Linked DNA regions of Hoeflea sp. 108. Each later gene encodes a partner of the first gene's protein in a complex. Links are inferred from orthologs where the notes say so. Each region holds a gene or a part of one and is shown on either strand. Other genes may lie near its edges.

Region 1 (8,122 bases):
GCGGTCCGTCGGCCGGGTTCTTGAGCAGGCCGCCCTTGCCGATCGCCTCGCGCCCAGCCTCGAACTGCGGCTTGACCAGGAACACGCCTTTTGCGCCTGGCGCAGCCAGCTCGAGCGCATTGGGCAGCGCCAGGCGCAACGAGATGAAACTGACGTCCGAAACCAGGAAATCGGGCGTCCGGCGGCCAAGATCATCAGATGTCAGGCTGCGCGCATTGAGACCCTCGAGGCAGGTCACGCGTGGATCGGACTTCAGACCGGCGCCCATCTGGCCATGGCCAACATCGATCGCCACGACATGAGCGGCGCCGCGTTCGAGCAGCACCTGCGTGAAACCGCCGGTGGAGGCACCAATGTCGAGCGCCTGGGCACCAGTCGGATCAAAGCCAAAACGGTCGAGCCCCGCGATCAACTTGAGTGCTGCGCGCGACACATAGGCCTGTGCGGGATCGTGGACCTCAATCTCTACATCAGCCGAAACGGTCTGCCCCGGCTTTTTCGCCGGTTGGCCATCGACGGTCACGGCCCCGCGCGCCACCGCATCGCGAGCGCGCGAGCGGCTGGCAAACAGCCCGCGGCTGACGAGCAGCTCGTCGAGCCTCAGGCTGGCGATTGCTTGCCTAGAGTTGTCCATGGCTTTCAATGACGAATGCGCGACCGCAACGCAAGCGCCGGTCAGGCGCGCGCCGCCTGTGCCGACTTGCCAAGAGCTGCGAACACGGCACGCACGATGCCCGCCGAGTCCAGTCCGGCATCGGCATACATCTTGTCGGGATTGGCATGATCGACAAAGCGGTCGGGCAGCGTCATCGGACGCACCTTGAGGCCACTGTCGAGCAAGCCATTGCGCGCAAGGAAGTCCAGCACCTGGCTGGTGAAGCCGCCAACCGAGCCTTCCTCGACCATGACCAGCACCTCGTGCGAGCGCGCCAGGCGACGGATCAGCTCCTCGTCCAGAGGCTTGGCGAAGCGCGCGTCGGCAACTGTCGTCGACAGGCCGGCAGCGCCGAGTTCTTCGGCGGCGAGCAGGCAATCCTTGAGACGGGTACCGAAGGACAGCAGCGCCACCTTGGTGCCTTCCTTGACGATACGGCCCTTGCCGATCTCCAGTACCTCTCCCCGCGCGGGCATGTCGACGCCGACGCCGTTGCCTCGCGGGTAACGGAACGAGATCGGGCCTTCATCGAACTCGGCCGCGGTGCGCACCATGTGGCGCAGTTCAGCCTCGTCGGCGGCCGCCATGACGACAAAATCCGGCAGCGAGGCGAGATAGGCCGTGTCGAAGGCGCCACAATGGGTCGGCCCGTCAGCACCGACGAAACCGGCTCGGTCGATGGGGAAGCGCACCGGCAGCTTCTGGATCGCCACATCGTGGACCACCTGGTCGTAGGCCCGCTGCAGGAAGGTCGAATAGATCGCGACGAACGGTTTGAAGCCCTCGGTCGCAAGCCCCGCGGCGAAGGTGACCGCATGCTGCTCGGCGATGGCCACGTCGAAGGTGCGCGACGGAAACGCCTCGCCAAACAGGTCGAGCCCGGTGCCCGAGGGCATAGCAGCGGTGACCGCAATGACCTTCTCGTCCTCGCGCGCCTCCTGGATCAGGCTCTCTGCAAAGACCTTGGTGTAGGCGGGCGCGTTGGCCGGCGCCTTGGCCTGCGCACCGGTGATGACGTCGAACTTGTTGACGCCGTGATATTTGTCGGCGGCGGCTTCCGCGGGTGCGTAGCCCTTGCCCTTCTGGGTCACGACATGGATCAGCACCGGCCCGGTGCCATTGTCGCGGACGTTCTTCAGCACCGGAATCAGGTGCTCCAGATTGTGGCCGTCGATGGGGCCGATGTGGAAGAAACCCATCTCCTCGAACAACGTGCCGCCGGTGACGAAGCCGCGCGCATGCTCGACGGCGCGGGTGATCGCCCGGTCGACGCGGCGGCCGAGATAGGAGGTCAGCTTCTTGCCAAGCTCGCGCACGCCGGCATAGGTGCGGCCGGACGCAAGGCGCGCCAGATAGGCGCTCATCGCACCCGCCGGTGGGGCAATCGACATGTCATTGTCGTTGAGGATGACGATCAGGCGCGCGTCGAGCGAGCCGGCATTGTTCATCGCCTCATAGGCCATGCCGGCGGACATGGCGCCGTCGCCGATAACCGAGATGACGTTGTTCCTGCCACCCTGGAGATCGCGCGCCACGGCCATGCCGAGGCCGGCCGAAATCGAGGTCGAGGAATGCGCGGTGCCGAAGGGATCGTATTCGCTCTCGCCCCGCTTGGTGAAGCCGGAAAGCCCGCCCTCCTGGCGCAGTGTGCGCATGCGGTCGCGCCGGCCGGTCAGGATCTTGTGAGGATAGGCCTGGTGCCCGACATCCCAGATGATGCGGTCGCCGGGCGTGTCGAAAACATAGTGCAGCGCCACCGTCAGCTCGACCACACCAAGGCCCGCGCCGAGATGGCCACCGGTCTGCGACACGACGTCGATCAGCTCGGCGCGCAGTTCGCTGGCAAGCTGCGGCAGTTGGGCTTCGTTCAGAGCGCGCAGGTCGGCCGGCAGGCGGACCTTGTCGAGCAGGGGCGTTTCGGGCTTCGCGTTCATCAATCCGCACCAGTTGAACTTCGGCAGATACGGCCATGGGCTGCGAAAGTAAATGCGTGGAGGTGCCGCGCCCTGGGGCTGGCGTTAGCCCTCGGGCAGCGGGATGAACTCCTCCTCATCTCCTGGAACGATATCAAAGCGGCCGGTCTTCCATTCGTTCTTGGCCTGCTCGATGCGCTCCCGCGACGACGAGACGAAGTTCCACCAGATGTAACGCCTGGTGCCGAGCGAAGCGCCGCCGAACAGCATGAAATGAGCGCCAGTCTCCGACGAGACAACGATCTCGTCGCCCGGACGGAACACCAGCAGGCGCTCGATGGGAAACCGGTCGCCGAGAATGTCGAGTTCGCCGCCGAGCGTATAGATGGCGCGCTCCTCGGCGTCGGCGGGGATCTTGATCTTCGCGCCCGGCGCCAGCTTGATATCGGCATAAAGCGTGTCCGATGCCTGGCGCACCGGTGACTTCAGGCCCTTGAACTCGCCGATGATGAGACGGCCGGAAGCGCCGTCGGCATCGAAGGTCGGCAGCACCGCGGCAGCGGTGTTCTCGAACATCGGCGCGGTCTCCTCCTTGGCGTCGGGCAAGGCCAGCCAGGTCTGCAGGCCCGATATCGACATCGGCGCGCCGCGCAGTTCTTCCGGCGTGCGCTCGGAATGGACGATGCCGCGGCCGGCGGTCATCAGGTTCACGTCACCGGGCGCGATCACCATCTCGGTGCCGAGCGAATCGCGATGCCTGATCTTGCCATCGAAAAGATAGGTGACGGTGGCGAGGCCGATATGCGGATGCGGGCGCACGTCGAGCGCATGCCCGGCCCGCAGGATCGCCGGCCCCATACGATCGAAGAAGATGAAGGGCCCGACCAGCCTGCGCCTTGCCGTCGGCAGCGCGCGGCGCACCTGGAAGCCGTCAATGTCCTTGGCGTTGGGCACCACCATCAGCTCGATCTGATCGCAGGAAAAAGCGTCGCCCGGTGTCGGGTCTTCGGCCGGGAAAAAACTCATGACTGTATCCTCAGCTGATTGAAACCTGTCCGCCGCCCGTTCCGCCCGCTCAGGCAAATCTCAGCGCCGAGCGCGCCTTGGCCTTGGCGGCCTCTTCCTCGCGGTTGCGAGGGTGCTGGTGTGTTTCCATCGAATGCAGCAATTCGTGCGCCGCTTCGGCAATGGTGTCCACTGCGCGGTGAAACGCCTCTTCGTTTTTCTTCGACGGTTTTGTCGTCCCGCTCAGCTTGCGGACGAACTGCAGTGCGGCATCACGGATTTCGTCATGCGTCGCCGGCGGATCGAAATTGAACAATGTCTTGATGTTGCGGCACATCGCCTGCTCCCGGGCTTCATGAACCGTATGGGTATGCCAAAACTGGGCGCAACGTGCCGCGAGGTCAAGCCATCCGGCTGCCGCTGCCGCGGCAGCTCGGACTGTATTCGCTCACTCCGCGTCGAGCGGCTCGGTGCCGACAGGCTTGCCGTCACGCGACAGGCGGATCTTTTCGACCTTGTCCTCGGCCGACTTCAGCAGCCGGTCGCAATGCGCCTTCAGCGCTTCGCCACGCTCGTAGATCTTGATCGACTGGTCGAGCGGCACGTCGCCACGCTCGAGGTCATCGACGATCTTTTCAAGAGCAGCCAACGCCTGCTCGAAGCTCATCGCCTTGATTTCGTCATTGGGCTCAACGGCCATGGTTCATCCTTTCATCAGGCGGGTCACGTGGGCGGCAACGGAGAAGGCCAGCCCTTGCAGGTCATAGCCGCCCTCGAGCAGGCTGACGAGGCGGTTTGACGAATGCCTTGCGGCACGGTCCATCAATTGCCCCGTCGCCCAGTCGAAATCGGCTTCGGTGAGGTTGATCTCGGCCAGCGGGTCGCGATGATGCGCGTCGAAACCGGCCGAGATGATGATCAGGTCGGGCGCAAAACTGTCTAGCGCCGGCAGCACGCGTGAGCGGAACGCCTCGCGGAAATGGTCGCTGCCGGTGTCGGGCGACAGCGGCGCGTTGACGATGTTGCCGACGCCTTCCTCGCCTTTGGCGCCGGTACCGGGAAACAGCGGCATCTGGTGGGTCGAGCAATAGAGCACGCTCGCATCGTCCCAGAAAATGTCCTGCGTGCCGTTGCCGTGGTGCACGTCCCAGTCGACGATGGCGACACGTTCGGCGCCATGCCGCTTCTGAGCATAGCGGGCGGCGATGGCTGCGTTGTTGAACAGGCAAAAGCCCATCGCCGTGGTCTTTTCGGCGTGATGCCCCGGCGGGCGCGAGGCGACAAAGACATTGTCGGCCTTGCCGGCAAAGACATCGTCGACGGCAGCATTGGCGGCACCGATCGCCGTCAGCGCAGCCTGCCAGCTCTTGGGGCTCAGCACAGTGTCGCCGTCGATCCGCGCCATGCCCTCCTCCGGCACCTTGCGGCGAATACCTTCGACGAATGGTTCGGGATGGGCATAGAGAATCGTCTGCTCATCGCCCTCAGGCGCCTCGACGCGGTCGAGCCTTTCGAACGGCTCGTCGTCGAGCACGCGCTGGATGGCGCGCAGCCTGTCTGGCCGCTCAGGGTGGCCGGCGGGCGTCAGGTGTTCGAGATAGATCGGATGGGTGTAGAGCCGCGTGGTCATCACCCCACCTTATCAGCTATGGCCGGCCAGACCACGCAATACCTGTCAAAGCCCTGGGGAAAATGGGCGGGATTCATGATGCTCCAGCCAAGGCCTGCCAGGACAAGGCTCGCATTCAGACCGTCGTCCTGCCGTCTACCAGCAGCCCTTCCATGAGCGCACGGAATGCCGGAACTGCCTTCTTCGACGTCGCATCGGGGTCGTCGGAAGTGGCGATCCACTGCGCGGCGTAGAGCGAAGCACCGCTTATCAGGCGCGCCATCGCCTCGGGATCGATGTCGCGCAGGACACCTTCTTGCTTCAGCGCGACAAGGTTGCCCGTGATCGACAGGATGCAGGCGTTGGCGTTGGGCCACTGCGCCGGGTCGCCGAGAACCGCCGGACCGTCGCGCAGCACGATGCGCTGGATTTCGGGCTCCAGCGCCATTTCGACGTAAGCGATGTTCTCATCGACAAAGCCCTGCCAGCGCGTCCTGGCCATGGCGGAGATGGCGGTCAGGCGCGAGGACATTTCATGGTCGATCTGAGCCAACACGGCTTCGAACAGCCCCTTCTTGTCGCCAAAATGGTGATAAAGCGCGCCACGTGTCAGCCCGGCTTCGGCCGTGAAGTCGTCCATCGAAGCGTTTGCATAACCCACTGTCGCGAATGCCTTGCGCGCGGACGCGATCAGCTTGGCGCGCGTTTCGGCAATCATCTCGCTACGGGGTTTGTGCGCTGGCTTCATGGCTTCTTCCTCGTCGGATCTCATTCACATACGTGGCGTATATTTCTTTCACATACGAGGCGTATGGTAATTGACATACGGCGCGTATGCAATTAGCTCTTCACATACGCCGCGTATGTAAATGGCGAGTCCTCGAATTTCCAGGAGTGCTCCGATGCACAATCCGTATGGTGAAATCTTCAGAGTCCCGGGGGCCAAAGGCTTCGCAGCGGCAGCCTTCGTCGCCCGCCTGCCGATCGCCATGGCCCCTATCGGCATCGTCGCAATGCTGTCGCAGACGCGCGGCGAATATTGGCTGGCCGGCGCCGTCTCGGCCACGTTCGCCCTGACCAACGCGTTCGCTGCCCCGCAAATCTCGCGCCGCATCGACCGGCTTGGCCAGACAGCAGTGGCCCTGCCCACCACTGTCATTTCCGTCCTCGCCTTTGCCGCCTTGCTCATTGCAGCCCATTATGACTGGCCGGCCTGGACGCTGTTCGTCGCCGCTTTCATCGCTGCGGCAATGCCGAGCGTGCCCGCCATGGTCAGGGCTCGCTGGACTGAAATCTTCCGCGACCGCCCCGAACTCAACACGGCCTTCGCCTTTGAATCTGTCGCCGACGAAATGGTTTATATTGCCGGCGCCTCACTGTCCGTTGGCCTGAGCGTGGCCCTGTTCCCCGAAGCGGGCATGCTCGCCAGCACGCTGTTCCTGGCTTTGGGCATGGCGGCTTTCATCCTGCAGAGGTCGAGCGAACCCAAGGTAAGACCATCTGAGCTCGCGAGCGGCGGCTCGGCCATCATGCTGCGCCCGGTCCAGATCATCACGCTGGCGCTCATCTTCGTCGGCTCGATCTTTGCCACCGCCGAAGTCAGTGCCGTGGCGATCACCAAGGAGCTGGGACAGCCCACTGCCGCCAGCCTCGTCATCGGCGTCTATGCCGCCGGCTCGCTCATCGTCGGCCTGATCGTCGGCGCGTTGAACCTCAAGGCACCGAAGCAGCGCCTGCTCGCCATCTCGATTGCCGTCGTGGCGCTGACAACGTTGCCCCTGCTGGTCGCAGACACGGTGCCGTTGCTGGCGCTTGCCATCTTCGTCAGCGGCGTCGCGATCTCGCCCACCTTCATCATGGCCTTCGGCCTGATCGAACGCCGGGTTCCCGAGGCCATGCTGACCGAAGGCATCACCTGGGTGATGACCGGCATCGGCATCGGCATGGCCCTGGGCGCTTTCGTGGCAGGCTGGGTCGTCGACACCTTCGGTGCCCAGAACGGCTTCTGGGTGTCGATCGCCGCAGGCACGATGTCGTTCCTTGTGGTCCTGCTCGGCCAGAAAGCTCTCGCAGGCGGTCCCGAAGTAGAATTGATGGGCGCTGCACCACAGGCGGCGGAATAAGCCCCCGCTCGGCAAGGAACAACGTTCTGTCAGCATCAACGAGCCGCCAGGTCTGGCGGCTCGACTGCCTTTGAAATCTCGGATATCTCCGTCCCCGGTGACAAAAATGCGCAATCCATATAGCGAAATCTTCAAGGCGCCCGGCGCCAAGGCCTTCTCCGCCGCCGGCTTCGTCGCGCGCGTGCCCATGTCCATGGTCACGCTCGGCATCGTGACCATGCTGTCGGAGGCCCGCGGCGAATACTGGCTTGCCGGCGCCGTCGCTGCCGTTTTTGCCCTGTCCAGCGCTGTCGTCGCGCCGCAGGTCGCAAGGCTTATCGATCGTTATGGCCAGGTCCGCATCCTGCTGCCGAGCGCGGCCATCGCGGTGATCGCGCTGTCCGGGCTGATGCTCGCGACGCGCTACGACGCGCCCAACTGGGTCCTCTTCGCCTTCGCGATACTCGCAGGCGTCACCCCGATCATGGGCGCCATGGTGCGCGCGCGTTGGACCGAGATCTACCGCGACACGCCACATCTACACACGGCCTTCGCGTTCGAATCGATCATGGACGAGGTGATCTTCATGACAGGTCCGATCGTTGCCATCGGTCTCAGCGTCGGCTTCTTCCCGGAGGCCGGCCCTCTGGTCGCGACCGTGTTGCTGGGCGTGGGCAGCCTGCTCTTCGCCGCCCAGCGCTCGACCGAACCGCCTGTTCATGCGCAGGATCGCAGAGACGGCAAATCCGTGATCTGGCTCGGCCCCGTCCAGATTCTGGTGCTCACGCTGATTGCCATCGGCGCCATCTTCGGCACAGCCGAGGTCACCGCCGTGGCC
Region 2 (5,541 bases), 200 kb from region 1 along the record:
GTGTCGAGCTGTCGGTGGTATGCGAGCCGACGGTAAATCTCGCCGACCAGATCCGGCGCGGCAATCTCGACATCGCGCTGGTAACGGAATGCGAGGACACGCGGCCAACCGAGATCGTGCGCAACGAACCGCTGCTCTGGGTCTCCTCGGCCAGCCACATGGTGCACGAGGAAGAAATCCTGCCGATGGCCTTCGGCCGTCCGACCTGCCAGTGGCGGCGGATGGCAACCGACATACTGGACGCCAGCGGCCGCCAGTATCGCGTCTTGTTCACCAGCTGGTCGGCAACCGTCATCACCGCCGCCGTGCTTTCGGGGTTGGCGGTTTCGGTGCTGCCCGAATGCGCGCTGAGGCCGGGCATGCGGGTGCTGGGCGACGCCGACGGCTTCGGCGCCCTGCCCGACTGCAAGATCGGCATCTTGCGCGGCCATTCGAGCCGGCCGGAGATTATCGACGCCCTTGCCCGTCATATTAGCGAGAGCCTGGACAACATCTCGGTTCCGATCCCGGAGGAAGCCGGTACATTCGATTTCCAGGCGTTGATGGCCAATCGCGGACGCCGGCTCAAGCCCAGCCATATTATGCCGGGATGGTAGACCAGTCCTGACGCTCCAAGCTTGACGAGCAGGGGCCGGCGGACCTCAATCGCGCCATGACCGAACTTGCCACCGAATCACGTACGAACGCGACCGAATATACCGTCAGCGAAATCTCCGGCGCGCTGAAGCGCACCGTCGAGGACACGTTCGGCAATGTGCGCGTGCGCGGCGAAATTTCGGGCTACCGCGGCCCGCACTCGTCGGGCCACGCCTATTTTGCGCTGAAGGACGACCGCTCGCGCATCGAAGCCGTGGTGTGGAAGGGCACCATGAGCCGGCTGAAGTTCCGCCCCGAAGAAGGCATGGAGGTCATCGCCTCGGGCAAGCTGACCACCTATCCCGGCTCGTCCAAGTACCAGATCGTCATCGACAATCTCGAGCCCGCCGGCGCCGGAGCGCTGATGGCGCTGCTCGAGGAACGCAAGCGCCGACTAGCGGCCGAAGGCCTGTTCGACGACAGGCGCAAGCAGTTGTTGCCGTTCATGCCGATGATGATCGGCGTGGTCACCTCGCCGACTGGCGCCGTCATCCGCGACATCATCCACCGCATCAAGGACCGCTTTCCGCTTCACGTGCTGGTTTGGCCTGTGCGGGTGCAGGGCGAGACGTCGGGCGCCGAAGTCGCAAACGCCATCAACGGCTTCAACGAACTGCCCGAGGAAGGTAACCTCCGGCGGCCTGACCTTCTGATCGTGGCGCGCGGCGGCGGCAGCCTCGAAGACCTCTGGGGCTTCAACGACGAGGCGCTGATCCGCGCGGTGGCCGCTTCGCATATCCCCGTCATCTCGGCCGTGGGCCATGAGACCGACTGGACGCTGATCGACCTTGCCGCCGACATGCGCGCGCCGACGCCGACAGGCGCGGCCGAGCTTGCGGTGCCTGTCAAAGCCGAGCTCGAGGCTACGCTCGCCAATCTCAGTGCGCGGCTGCGTGGGGCAGTGTCGCGCATGATCGACAGGCGGAGCCAAGCGGTGCGGGCCGCGGCCCGCGCCCTGCCGACGCCGGACCAGTTGCTGGCCTTGCCGCGCCGACGCTTCGATGAGGCGACCAGCCGGCTCGGGCGCGCGCTGATCGTGGCAACCGAGCGCAAGCGTGCCCGGCTTTCGGCCGTGCGGCTGTCGCCAGCGACGCTGTCGCGGCGCATCACCGAGACCCGTCGGCATCTCGACCGCGACATGCTGCGGGCCGACGCGGCGTTGCGGGCGATGGTGCGCGAAAAACGCATCCGTTTCGACCGCACGAAGGGCAGGCTTTCGCCCGAACCGCTGGCACGCCGCCAGGAAGCGTTCCGCCTGCAGCTGACCGGCCTTGAGCGGCGCGGCGCACAGGCTGTCGGCCTTAGGCTCGAACGCGCCCGCACCAAGCTGTCGCAGGCCGAGCGGCTGATGGCGACGCTGTCGCACAAGGCAGTGCTGGCGCGCGGTTTCGCGCTGGTGCGCGATGCCGAAGGTGCTGTGCTCAAGCGCGTGGCCGACGTGGCGACGGGCGCAGCCCTGTCGATCGAGTTCGCCGATGGTGTCGCCAATGCGGTGGCGACCAGCGGCGATGCCAAGGCGAAGCCGGCAGCCAAGCCAGCTCCGCGGGCCAAGGAGCCCGGTAGCCAGGGCAGCCTATTCTAGACTCTAAAATCGGATTCGATTTCGGAAAACGCCAAGCCCAAGCTCGACAAACTGGAGCGTCCATCAAGACGCAGGGCGCTCTTAGTCAGCCTTGGGTGCCGACGACGCCGGGACGGAGGCCGCCGGCGGCTCCAGCGGCGAAATGAACGGCGCGCTCCAGGAACCACCGACGAAGAAGGCCGTGCGCGGCTGCGCGTCGGCGGGTGCTGCAGGCGTGGTCGTCGAGCCCGCCGTAACAGCCGTTTCCCTGGGCTCAACAGCCCCCGAAAGCGCCAGCCCGCGCCCGACATAGGGCACGATGCCGGTGAGCCAGATGCGATTGGCGGGCGTGCGCGCCTCGGCCTTGTCGATCTTGGCGACGCCATTGGAGATGGTGGCCTTGAGCTCGACGCCATCGACCGGCAATGTTGCGCCGGAGACCTCGTCCAACGAGAAGAAGCCGCGCTCGCCGGTACGCTTGAGGAACGCCTTGAGATCGAGGCCCGGTATGGCGCCGACGCCGAAGGTCGCCGAGATCGAGCCGTTGGCATTCTGCAACAGCGTGTTCCAGCTGAGCCCCGGCCCCTTGAGGATGACCGAAACCGTGCCGCGGCCGATGGGCACGATGCGCCCCAAGCCGGCCGCAGCGCCGAAGGCACCGCCGTCGATGTCGGAGGCGAGCAGCCGGATTTCGGCCTGAGTGCCTCCAGGCTGGCGGTCGAAGCGCATGCCGGCCTGGACATTGCCGCCGAAGGCCTCGGCGTCGGAAATGTCGAAGGCCGCGAGGCCGCCCTTGACCTGGGCGGTCGCGGCAACCTCCGCCAGCGAGATCGCGCCGAATGTGGCCTTGGTGGTCGACAGCCTGAGGTCGAGATTGACGTGATCTGCAAAGCTGGTGTCGATCTCGCTGTTGCCAGAGCTCGTCGGTGCCATCGGCGCGAAGGCCGAGGCGAACGTCATCAGGTCGAGCGTGTCGAAGGCAAGCGTGCCGGAGATCGATGGTACCGGGCCGTTGAGCGACAGGTCGAGGATGCCCATGCCCGGATTGCTGTCGAGCGTGACCTTGGCATTGTCGAGCTTGAGCCGCGACAGATCGCCGGTGACCTTCGAGGCAATCGAGATGGAGCCCACCGGGCTGCCGGGCAGCACGCCGGGCTGCGACCACTCCAGCACACGCCGGAACGAGGGCGCCGAAATCTTGGTATGGCCCTCGACATGTGCGTCACCAGTGAGGCGGGCGGTGCCTTCGAAGCTGGCCTCGACCGGCGCCGATTTGATCGACGCCGTGATCGGTGCGCTACCGCCGGCAAAGATCAAGAGCGGGCGCTCGGAGGTCAATTCCAGCGCCACCGGCTCACCGCGCCAGACACCGGTCGCGGCCATGCTGCCGGCCTTGTTCAGCGCCGGCCAGCTGGCCTTGCCCGTCAGGTCGCTCAATATCTCGTCGCTGCCCTCGTCGGAAACGGCAACGACCCGGCCGTCGATGAACTCGACGGCGCCAAACTTGTCGGAAGGCAGGCCCTTGATGTCAGGTTCGGAGGGGTTTGCAGCGACCATTTCCTGGGTGCGCTCGATCGAGCGCTCGAGCCTGCCGCCGCGCGATTGCGGCAGTTCGTAACCACCGTCGGCCCGGCGCTTTATGCGCAAGGTGGGGCGGACGAAATGCGCATCGGAAAAATCGACATTGCCCGACAGGGCCGAAAGGGCCGAGAGCTCGATTTCGACACGCTCGGCATCGATGATCGGCGACCCTTGCTCGTCGTCCCAGTCGGTGAGGGTGACGTTCTTCAGCGTTGCGCGGAAGACGGGCCATATTTCGATGCTCGGCGTGCCGTCGAAAGAGACGCGGAAGCCACTCCACGCGCTCATCTCAAAGGCAATGCGATCCTTGACGATCTGGGTGGAAGCGACGAAAGGCACCGCCGCGACGGTAAAGACGATCAGGACGGCGAGGCCGACGATCGCCCAGATACCGCGCTTGAACAGTGGTGATGGCATGTTGCCCTTGTGCTGCCCGTGCTGCGCTCCGATGGCATCCGGGTGTAACCGAGAACAGCGGCATTTCAAGTCTTTGTGGCCTCTCCATGACGTTTGCGCACAGCCCATTGGCGCAAATCGACATTTCCTTGATCTGCTGCAATGCGACATGCATAACCGGATGCGGTTTTGGGAGAGACATCGATGACTGTTGAAGTGCCCCTCTGGACACCCTCTGCAGAGCGGATTGCAGCCGCACCCTTGACGGCGTTTGCAGCCGAGGCGGGCAAGCGTGCGGGGCGCGAGTTCTCCCGATATGCCGCTCTGCACGCTTGGTCGGTCGACGACCGCGACGCCTTCTGGGATCTGGTCTGGGACTTCTGCGGTGTCATCGGCGAAAAAGGCGGCCGCGTGCTGGCCGACGGCGACAGGATGCCGGGCGCGAAATTCTTTCCCGATGCAAGGCTCAACTTCGCCCAGAACCTGCTGCGCGGCACGGGCCACGGCGAGGCCATCGTCTTCCGCGGCGAGGACAAGATCGAACGGCGCCTGAGCTGGGACGAGCTTTCGGCGCTGGTGTCGCGGCTGCAGCAGCTGTTCGTGTCGCTAGGCATCAAGAAGGGCGACCGTATCGCTGCGATGATGCCGAACATGCCGGAGACTGTGGCCGCCATGCTGGCGACCGCCTCGATCGGCGCGGTGTGGTCGTCATGCTCGCCCGATTTCGGCGAACAGGGCGTGCTCGACCGCTTCGGCCAGATCGAGCCGAAGGTGTTCATTGCCCCCGACGGCTACTGGTATGCCGGCAAACACATAGAGGTCGGTGCAAAGATAGCCGCCGTGGCCGAGAAGCTGGCCAGTGCGACGAAGGTTCTGGTCGTCGACTATCTCGGAACGGCAGAGGACGTCGCCTCCGGCATCGCCAAGGCCGAGGCGCTGGAGGATGCGCTCGCGCCATTTTCGGCAAAGGCGGTGACGTTCGAGCCCCTGCCCTTCGACCATCCGCTCTACATCCTGTTTTCGTCCGGTACGACCGGCATCCCCAAATGCATCGTGCATTCGGCCGGCGGCACATTGCTGCAGCATCTCAAGGAGCTGCGCCTGCATGCCGGCCTCGTGCCCGGCGACCGCTTCTTCTATTTCACCACCTGTGGCTGGATGATGTGGAACTGGCTTGTCTCGGGGCTCGCCGCCGAGGCAACGCTGCTGCTCTATGACGGCTCGCCGTTCCATCCCAACGGCAATGTGCTGTTCGATTTCGCCGACGCCGAGAAGATGACCTATTTCGGCACCTCGGCGAAATTCATCGACTCCGTCCGCAAAGCGGGCCTGAGACCCATCGACAGCCACGACCTGTCCACCGTGCG

Evidence for each region.
Region 2: the proteins of B015_RS0106160 (region 1) and xseA are in contact, whole or in part, in a cryo-EM structure (PDB 8TXR), measured with the Escherichia coli proteins. The link is inferred for Hoeflea sp. 108 from one-to-one orthologs.

Annotation. Positions count from the first base shown.
Region 1 is NZ_KB890024.1:1,244,077-1,252,198, reverse strand. The notes cover bases 2,648-5,602. They hold B015_RS0106160 (exodeoxyribonuclease VII small subunit), read right to left. Parts: upstream 4,274-5,602; coding sequence 4,022-4,273; downstream 2,648-4,021. Other genes in these bases: B015_RS0106150 (TetR/AcrR family transcriptional regulator), read right to left, coding at 5,319-5,602; B015_RS0106155 (histone deacetylase family protein), read right to left, coding at 4,277-5,203; B015_RS0106165 (DUF2277 domain-containing protein), read right to left, coding at 3,644-3,910; B015_RS0106170 (pirin family protein), read right to left, coding at 2,674-3,594. Outside these bases: B015_RS0106180 (TlyA family RNA methyltransferase), read right to left, coding at 1-634; dxs (1-deoxy-D-xylulose-5-phosphate synthase), read right to left, coding at 676-2,589; more of B015_RS0106150, read right to left, coding at 5,603-5,930; B015_RS0106145 (MFS transporter), read left to right, coding at 6,085-7,305; B015_RS0106140 (MFS transporter), read left to right, coding at 7,412-8,122. UniProt on the Escherichia coli protein: Bidirectionally degrades single-stranded DNA into large acid-insoluble oligonucleotides, which are then degraded further into small acid-soluble oligonucleotides.
Region 2 is NZ_KB890024.1:1,045,612-1,051,152, reverse strand. What follows is about bases 21-2,935. They hold xseA (exodeoxyribonuclease VII large subunit), read left to right. Parts: upstream 21-652; coding sequence 653-2,218; downstream 2,219-2,935. Other genes in these bases: B015_RS0105160 (AsmA family protein), read right to left, coding at 2,300-2,935; B015_RS0105170 (LysR substrate-binding domain-containing protein), read left to right, coding at 21-596. Outside these bases: more of B015_RS0105170, read left to right, coding at 1-20; more of B015_RS0105160, read right to left, coding at 2,936-4,195; B015_RS0105155 (acetoacetate--CoA ligase), read left to right, coding at 4,379-5,541. UniProt on the Escherichia coli protein: Bidirectionally degrades single-stranded DNA into large acid-insoluble oligonucleotides, which are then degraded further into small acid-soluble oligonucleotides.